4 regions of the Photobacterium sp. ABD4_091 genome follow, and region 1 is predicted to be linked to each of the others. Evidence: riboswitches for the same ligand, from Rfam matches in the RefSeq annotation. Region 1 holds a riboswitch; each other region holds the start of a gene.
What was found. A riboswitch is a leader RNA that binds a small molecule or an ion and turns the genes downstream of it on or off. The one in region 1 is predicted to bind lysine.

Region 1 (2,203 bases):
TCGGTATTTTCAAAGGCGCCCAAAATACTGAAGTCAAGGCCGTCAGCCGCTAGTGCCTGGTAGCCGGTAAATAACATGAAGAAGAAGGTCGCTACAATCAGGGTGACGATTGGCATCACAAGGTCAGCAACGCGGCCATTCTTGCTCTCTTCAATTTCCAGCTCGTCGTTTAGGTCTTTTGCACGGCTATCCTCGTCACCTTCATCAAAGCCACGGCAATGGCTTGCTTCTAGCTCGTGCTTTCTCATTGGGCCCACATCAATTTGGAACCAAGCCACCACGAATACCATCAGCAGTGCAAATACTGCATAAAAGTTCATTGGTGCCAGCTGCATGAAAGCGCCAAGCGGGGAGTATTCAGTTACGCCGTGCGACACCAAGATACCGCCGATAAGGGTAATAATGTATGCACCCCAGCTAGAAGCTGGCATCAATACACACATTGGCGCTGCGGTGGAATCAAGGATATACGCCAGTTTAGCGCGAGACACGTAGAAACGGTCCGTCACTGGGCGGGAAATAGAGCCAACAGCCAGGCTATTAAAGTAATCATCGACGAAAATGAACACGCCCAAGAAAGCAGCCAGCAGCTTTGCCCCGCGCTTGCTCTTGATTTTAGTCTGCGCCCATTCAGCAAAAGCACGAGTACCGCCAGAAAGTGTCAGTAGCGCTGTGGTCATACCCAGCAAAATAAGGAAGGCGACAATACTCATGTTCCAGCTGTTGATGGCACCATCGTCAATAAACAGGCCAGTCACTGTGGTTCCGATATAAGATGCCGTGCCACCGATTGAAAAATCAGTTAGCAGGAATGCGCCCAGTAGGACACCGACACCCAATGAAACTAAAACACGACGTGTAAGGATAGCCAGGCCAAGTGCAACCAAAGGTGGCAACAACGACATGGCGGAGTGTGAAAAATCTACAATATTCATGATCTCGACTACAACCGATCCTGGTTGGAGATCTACTGTTTACTCGACATCGTGTCGTGTATAGAAGTGCATAAGGAAGAGATGTTACCCTTTCCCGACTTCACAGTAGCGCTCCATAGTTAATGTAATTATATACTATGGCAGTGTTGTCCCTATTCGGTGACAACCCCAGCAAGCTGGCTTGATAATCCGAGCTTACTTCGGCAACGGCTCCTTTCGTAAATCCTCATCGGAATCACCCTCCGATTTACTACTAATAGACGATGCGCCTCTACCCTTAGTCTAGGTCTGGTCAATTCTACGGAATAGATATCCAAATGCAACAAGTTAAGATGAAAAAAATGACAAAAATAGTGAATAGTCTTGCTGCTCAGTACAAAAAACACCCACTTAAAAGCAGTTTATTATACCTTTCACATATGAAATTGATGGCAAATATTTATCAACAAAAGATGATTTTGGATAAGAATATTTACTTAGCCTGACCATTACATTTTATTGCAAATGAGAAATGAACCCGATAAATTGCAAAAAAATAAATATACCCTTCATTTTTTATTTGGCATCGCCGTACTAAAAGTATTATTATTGCAATTATTGATTTGGCACTGCTATTATTATTTTATAGTTTTGGACCTACAGGAAATTAAAAATGTCTGATGCAATGAAAGCGCTACTTAACCTTCGCAGCCTTCGCGCACTTTCTCGTGAATATTCTCTTGAGCAACTACAAGAAGCATTAGAAAAGCTTCAAACTGTAGTTTCTGAGCGTGAAGAAGCTGAAGCTGAAGAAGTTGCTAAAGAAAAAGAACGTACAGAAAAACTAGCGCAATACCGTGAAATGCTTCTAGCCGACGGTATTGACCCAGAAGAGCTTCTAGCAACTCTAAATAAAGCACCTAAAGCAAAACGTGCACAGCGTCCTGCAAAATACCGTTTCCTTGACGAAAATGGTGAAGAGAAAACTTGGACTGGCCAAGGCCGTACTCCAAGCGCGCTGAAAAAAGCACTTGATGAAGGTAAATCTCTAGAAGAGTTTGAAATCAAGTAATTCAAGTACTATTGAAAACACCTTTAAAAACCCGGCTTTTGCCGGGTTTTTTTATTTATATAAAATATCATCAAGTAATAATTCAAACTATTGATTTAAAAGGATAATTAAATCAAAGAGCACCAACAAGGCAATCGACCAAGGGGAAACCGAGCCGCCTAAAGCCCTTAATATGGGCATGGCTTAAAACTGTCATTATGGTTATAAAAATCCGCTC
Region 2 (2,203 bases), on a different contig from region 1:
GCCAATCACCGGCATCAACGCCGCCGATACCTTAAGCACAGGCTGCTTTCGCACATAAAAGAAATACGCAATTGGCAGGGCCGGTACTAAGTAGATAGACCAAGCTATTGGTCCCCAGTGGAACAAGCCGTAAGTTGCCGCCCAGCGGACCGCTTCTTCACTGCCAGGCTCTAACTGGAACGGCGGCGCCTGGTAGTAATACGCCCACTCGATGGTTCCCCAGTAAAGAATACTGGCACCGATACCACCACAGAACAGCATGGCCGCCCACGACGCCGTCGTAAACTCGGGCTGCTCATCAGGATCACCCAGTTTGATTTGGCCGATATCGGAAAAAACGATGTAGATCATAAAGAAGAATGCACCGACACCGAGCGCCAAATAGAGGAAACCGAGTTTATCGGTCATAAACGTTTTGGCGATAGCAATCCATTCTGCCCCTTGCACCGGGAACAGCAGCAAGGGCACCACAACCGAGATCAACATCCCCAGCGCCCCGAAGAACGTCGGTTTATCGATCAATTCAAAGTGTTTGCGAGAAAACACGTTAGCTCCTTAAAGTTAAAACCCTGCAATGGGTAAAATGGATAATCCGAGGAAAGGGCCAACGCTTCAAACCAAGATTCTAATCATGGCGATGAAAAAAGCTGATTATTAGCTGACATAAATATTCAGCCGTATATAATGTTAGACTTATGGCCGCAATCCAGTAGGATTGACGGTGATAAACCCTAAATCAGTAGAGGCGCGCTGCCTATAAGTAAACGTGTGGAGGGTGATACCTGTGAAGCCGGAGAAAGGAGTCAGCGCCGAAGTGACTGCAGCCATCAACTCAGTCGCTGGGTCTGTGTCGAATAGGCACAGAACTGCCATAGTATTTACCTATGGAGCGCTACCTGAGGGGGTAACAAGTCTTCTTTTTCTGCGTCTTAGTTACACTTCCTTTCGGTAGATCTCCACCTGAAACACATAGGTGTGATGAGATCATGAACCTTGTCGATTTTTCGGACTCGCTAATGTCCGTTATCCCTGCCATGCTGGCTGTTATCCTTGCGGTCACCACCAGGCGGGTTTTGCTTTCCCTCGGAACGGGTATCTTTGCCGGTGCAATGATGCTGAACCAATATTCTCCGCTTGAATCCCTGCAATACCTGGCCGGCAAAGTGCTGGCTATTGTATGGGTCGACGGCGCGATGAACAGCGATAACGTCAATATGATCATCTTCATGTTGCTGCTTGGCGCGCTGATCAGCCTGATGAGTGTTTCCGGTGCTACCCAAGCGTTCGCCGACTGGGCAGCGGTACGCTGTAAAGACCGCCGCAGTGCCAAGTCACTGACGGGTTTGATGGTATTCATCTTCTTTATCGACGACTTCTTCCACAGCCTATCGGTGGGTGCTATCTGCCGCCCAGTGACTGACCGATTCAATATCTCTCGTGCCAAACTCGCTTACCTGCTGGACTCCACAGCAGCACCAGTTTGTGTATTGATGCCTATCTCTTCATGGGGTGCCTACATCATTGCGCTGGTTGGTGGCATCATGGTGGCACACGGCGTGACCGACCAGAGCCCTATCTCAGCGTTTGTCGAAATGATGCCGATGAACCTTTACGCGGTTTTCACCCTGGTGATGGTGCTGTGTGTAATTGCATTCCAGCTTGATATCGGCCCAATGCGCAAGCATGAGAAGTGGGCGCTTGAAGGCAAGCTGTGGGATGAATCAAAAGGCAAGCCAGCAGGCCTGGATGTAGAAGCGCCAGAGTCAGCCAAAGGCGGCATGATTGATATGGTACTGCCTATCCTGACCCTGACTATGGCAACCGTATTTTTCATGGTGCAGTCAGGTGCGGATGTACTGGCTGCCAACGGAGAAGCCTTCAGTGTGATCGGCTCTTTTGAGAACACCGATGTAGGCTCATCGCTAGTATACGGTGCGATCTGCAGCTTGGTAGCCTCTATCGGCCTTGCCCTTCGCTTGAAGCTAGATGCAGGCAGCTGGATGAAAGCCGCCCCACAAGGCATTTCAGCGATGATGCCCGCTATCATTATCCTATTCTTTGCCTGGACGATTGGCGCCGTTGTGCGTGACATGCAAACCGGTATTTACCTGGCTTCAATGTCCAACGGCAACCTGCCGGTTGAGCTGCTTCCTGCGGTTGTCTTCCTGCTGTCTTGTGCCATGGCATTTGCTACCGGTACCAG
Region 3 (2,203 bases), 730 kb from region 1:
ATACGGAATACTTCTGACAGGAAGCCGTAAGCGTGGAACATATTCAGGCTGGTCAGGGTAACCATGGTCTGGTTGCAGCGCAGTGCCAAGGCCCTGAATTTCGGTGGCTCGCTGACTTTCTGGCGTATCCAGGTACCGCCTTGCTCAGGCGCTTTTGAGGAGCCGATGAAAACCGGGATCTGCTGGCGGACCGCTGGTAGCAGGGTCGAGGGGTGCAGGATCTTGGCGCCGAAATTGGCCATTTCAGAGGCTTCGCTGAAGCTGATCTCGCTGATTGGCTTGGCATTGGCAGTGATACGCGGGTCGGTCGTGTACATGCCCGGTACGTCAGTCCAGATCTCAAGGGTTCCGGCACTGATGGCCTCGGCTACAAGGGCGGCGCTGTAATCACTGCCACCACGGCCTAGGGTCGTGGTTTCACCGTTGCTGTCTGAGCCGATAAAGCCTTGGGAGACGATTACCGCCTCGCCTGCCAGCAGGGGCTGGAGCTTGTCATCAGCCAGCTGGCGGATGGTGTCGACTTCCGGGATGGCTTTGCCGAACTGGCTGTCGGTACGCATGACAGAGCGAATATCGAAACGTTGGGCAGTCGCCCCCATTTCGTTGAGAATTTGGGTAAATAAGTGCGTCGACAACAGTTCACCATGAGCAACCAGCTGATCGGTCAGCTTGGTCGATGGTGCTTCGGCGGCCTGTTCGGCTAGGCTTGCCACGTTATTGATAAGTTGTTCTATGTGGCCAGCAACAGTACCTGGCTGAGCCAGCTTGTCGATAATGTCCTGGTGGATAGAGGTCAATTTATGTAGCCGTTGGGAGCGCTGCTCGTTATCGGCAATTCCGTTTGCAAGTTCAACTAACAGGTTGGTAACGCCGGAACAGGCACTGATCAAAACTACTTTGGCAGCAGGGTTGTCCTTGATGATCGAGGCACTTCGGCTCATGGCGGCATGATCGGCTACGCTAGTACCGCCAAATTTCGCTACGGTTATCGGTGGAGGAACAGTAAAGTTATTTTCGACAAAGCTCACAACGAGTCTCCCAGTAATAAAGAGTATAAACGCAATTAACAGGGGGCTCGGGATGGTGATCCCGACAAAAGTCAGGAGAGCAAAACGGTAAGATGTAAACCGGTACAACAACCAGAAGCTCCCCATCTACTCATTACCATGATGAATAGATGACAGCCAGAAGGATTCAACCTTCGTAGCCGATACACCATGCCCCCTGTCATGCTGTATCTCGGCGTTACTCCCCCTCTCCAGACTGCTTCGGGGTGGGGCCCCGCAATCCTAGATACCTGGGTAACGCTCCTCTTCTGTCTTCACCTGGGGAAAACCTTTCCTCAGGATGAACAAAAAACGATCTACATTGAACCGGATTTGCAGGTATGTTGTCAATTACATAGAAATAAAATATGCATAAATTTTGCAAAAAATTGTCACAAATATTGAAGGAATCTATGTGCTAGAAGGTAGTTACGATTTGGTATAAGCATAATTAACCTATTGCTGATATAGTCAATCAGTACCTTACAATAACGATTGACTGTCCATGCTTACCGCCAGGGAGGAAAACAATAATGACCATTGGTAGCTTCTACCCACCACAACGAACCTTGATGGGACCCGGCCCGTCTGATATCTATCCGCAGGTACTGCAGGCGCTGAGCCGTCCGACCATCGGGCATTTAGACCCGCTATTCATCGGTATGATGGATGAACTCAAACAGCTGCTGCAATATGCCTTCCAGACCCAGAATACCTTTACGATCGCGGTCTCTGCCCCGGGCAGTGCCGGGATGGAAGCTTGCTTTGTGAACTTGGTCGAGCCTGGCGACAAGGTGATTGTCTGCCGCAATGGTGTGTTTGGTGACCGGATGCGTGAGAATGTCGAGCGCTGCGGCGGCGTTGCTGTGATGGTCGATAATAATTGGGGCGAGCCGGTTGATCCCGGTTTGGTCGCCCAGGCACTGGAAAGCAACCCAGATGCGAAAATCGTGGCCTTTGTCCATGCCGAGACCTCTACCGGTGCACTGAGCGATGCCGAGGCGATTGCCAAACTAGCCCGTGAGCATGACTGCCTGACAATCGTGGATGCGGTTACCTCGCTAGGTGGCGTCCCGTTGCTGGTGGATGAGTGGCAGCTGGATGCCGTGTATTCAGGCAGCCAGAAATGCCTGTCTTGTGTTCCGGGATTGTCGCCA
Region 4 (2,203 bases), on a different contig from region 1:
TTTCGTACTGTATCTAACTGTTTCCCTTATATTTATCGTAACATTAATAATTCAATTTTTTCTGATCGCTATTGTTGGCGGTTTAAATGAATTTACATAAGGGACAGATCATGTCTAAGTCTACTGGTATCGTTAAGTGGTTTAACGAAGAAAAAGGTTTCGGTTTCATCACTCAAGAGAACGGCGGTGCAGACGTATTCGTACACTTCCGCGCTATCGCTTCTGAAGGTTTCAAGACTCTTTCTGAAGGTCAGAAAGTTTCTTTTGACGTAGAGCAAGGCCAAAAAGGTCCTCAAGCTGCTAACGTAGTTACTCTATAAGTCATCGAACTTATTTGAAGAAAATGCTGGCTTAGGCCAGCATTTTTTTTGCCTGTTACATATGACCCCAACGCCTCCTCAACATCATTTGTACTCTTTCTATTTAGGTAAATTGGGCTAATTTTGGGTAAATATGCAGCCTGAACCTGCATCTTTGCCGCTTTATCTAGATTTCATCTCAGGTCTCTCTCAGTCTATTCCCGACAACGTTACAGCCACTCCAGATAAATATTGATAAGAGACTTACCGTCTGAAAGCAAAAAATAGCCATTGTGGTTATTGTTGCTGCAAGCCTGGTAACTGCTAGTTCAATGTTTTGTTAATCATGTGTTTAATAAAATATATAATGTGATCTTTGTCACGTTGTGGCGTCAAGTTGATTTGGATTATGCGTTTTTGTGTTTTATTCAATACAAAGCGGGTGGTTATTCACTGCCTGCAACGTAGAGGCGCATTGCCTAAGAGTAGTTTAGTGAAGGTCGACAGCCGGTGAAGCTAAGCGAAAGGAGTCAATGCCGAAGTGGTTTTGGTCGTCAGCCAAACTGCTGGGGTTGTTCTTAATAGGAGCAGCACTGTCATCTCGGGCCTACCCGGATGGAGAGCTACAGCAATTTTTGTTTTCGAACAGGTAAGTTCGCCTACCGATTTCGTACAGCCTTTGTCGCTCGCGTGCTCCTTGCACCCCTCCTCTAAATACTCAAATACCTTGATGTTGTTTTTATAGGAGAAGTCTACGAATGGCTGATTACGGATTATTGTCCATCGTACCCGCGGTGCTGGCGCTGATACTCGCCTTTACCACTCGGCATGTTGTTTTGGCCCTGGGCGTTGCAGTGATCAGCGGCATGCTGATCTTAACCAAGGGTCACCCTGTTGATACTGCGTTGATGTTCTTGTCTGATGGGCCGTTCACACAGCTTGCATCGGGCAGCAACGCACAGATCATTATTGTTATTACCATTATTTCCGGCTTTATCTACCTGGTCGAGCAAAGCGGTGGTATGGCAGCGTTTTCGACCATGGCGACCCGCTATGTGTCATCACCATTGAAAGCCCAGCTCGCCACCTGGGCAACCGGGATCGGGGTGTTTTTTACCGACTCGGGCAACTCGCTTATTCTTGGCCCGATGTTCTCGCCAATTTACAACAAGCTCAAGCTGAGCAAGGAGAAACTGGCATTTATCATCGATTCGACCTCGTCACCAATCTGTGTGCTGATCCCGATTATCAGCTGGGGTGTCTACTCGCAGGGTCTGATTGAGAACGCATTCGATAACATGGGCCAGCCAGTTGATGGCTTTGCGACTTTCCTTCAGGTGATCCCTTACCAGCTCTATGCCTTGCTGGCACTGTTCAGTGTACCTGTCTACGCGGTGCTGAAAAAAGACTGGGGGCCAATGGCCGAAGCCGAGCAACAAGCGCGCCAGCAGGCTGAGGTGAGCGTACAGCCTGAGAATGACCAACAGGTGAAATCAGGCCGTATCTCGCTGATTGTATTGCCGCTGGCGGTACTGTTCGGCTCGCTGATCGCACTATTCACTTATAACTACCATCTGCATGGCACTATCAATGGCCCGGTGATCCGAGCATCGCTTGGCACCAGCTATCTGATTGCTTCGGTAACGGCGATTGCCTACTACGCCTACACCAAAACTATGACCGCCTCGACAGCCTTCAACACTTTTGTGTCGGGAATGCAGCGGATCATGCTAATTTTGGTTATCTTGCTATTGGCATGGACCTTGGGTGATATCTGTAAGTCTCTGGGTACTGGGGACTATATTAGCCAGGTGATGAATGACCGCTTGCCGGTGTTTATGCTGCCTGCATTGATTTTCATTATCGGCAGCTTCATTTCGGTAGCGACGGGGTCGTCGTGGGGC

Region 2: it holds a riboswitch for lysine, as region 1 does, so the genes downstream of both, ACXAGQ_RS23850 (Na+/H+ antiporter NhaC family protein) here and ACXAGQ_RS02305 (Na+/H+ antiporter NhaC family protein) in region 1, are expected to answer to the same signal.
Region 3: it holds a riboswitch for lysine, as region 1 does, so the genes downstream of both, lysC (lysine-sensitive aspartokinase 3) here and ACXAGQ_RS02305 (Na+/H+ antiporter NhaC family protein) in region 1, are expected to answer to the same signal.
Region 4: it holds a riboswitch for lysine, as region 1 does, so the genes downstream of both, ACXAGQ_RS22300 (Na+/H+ antiporter NhaC family protein) here and ACXAGQ_RS02305 (Na+/H+ antiporter NhaC family protein) in region 1, are expected to answer to the same signal.

The regions. Positions count from the first base shown of each region.
Region 1 covers NZ_JBSWWQ010000001.1:554,657-556,859, forward strand. Annotated here, with positions in the region: gene ACXAGQ_RS02305 (Na+/H+ antiporter NhaC family protein) at 1-935, opposite strand, end outside; lysine riboswitch at 1,034-1,217, opposite strand; gene ACXAGQ_RS02310 (H-NS family histone-like protein) at 1,588-1,986, shown strand.
Region 2 covers NZ_JBSWWQ010000003.1:536,913-539,115, reverse strand. Annotated here, with positions in the region: gene ACXAGQ_RS23855 (BCCT family transporter) at 1-546, opposite strand, end outside; lysine riboswitch at 733-903, shown strand; gene ACXAGQ_RS23850 (Na+/H+ antiporter NhaC family protein) at 987-2,203, shown strand, end outside.
Region 3 covers NZ_JBSWWQ010000001.1:1,289,416-1,291,618, reverse strand. Annotated here, with positions in the region: gene lysC (lysine-sensitive aspartokinase 3) at 1-1,028, opposite strand, end outside; lysine riboswitch at 1,136-1,323, opposite strand; gene ACXAGQ_RS05910 (pyridoxal-phosphate-dependent aminotransferase family protein) at 1,580-2,203, shown strand, end outside.
Region 4 covers NZ_JBSWWQ010000003.1:181,599-183,801, reverse strand. Annotated here, with positions in the region: gene cspE (transcription antiterminator/RNA stability regulator CspE) at 111-320, shown strand; lysine riboswitch at 757-933, shown strand; gene ACXAGQ_RS22300 (Na+/H+ antiporter NhaC family protein) at 1,058-2,203, shown strand, end outside.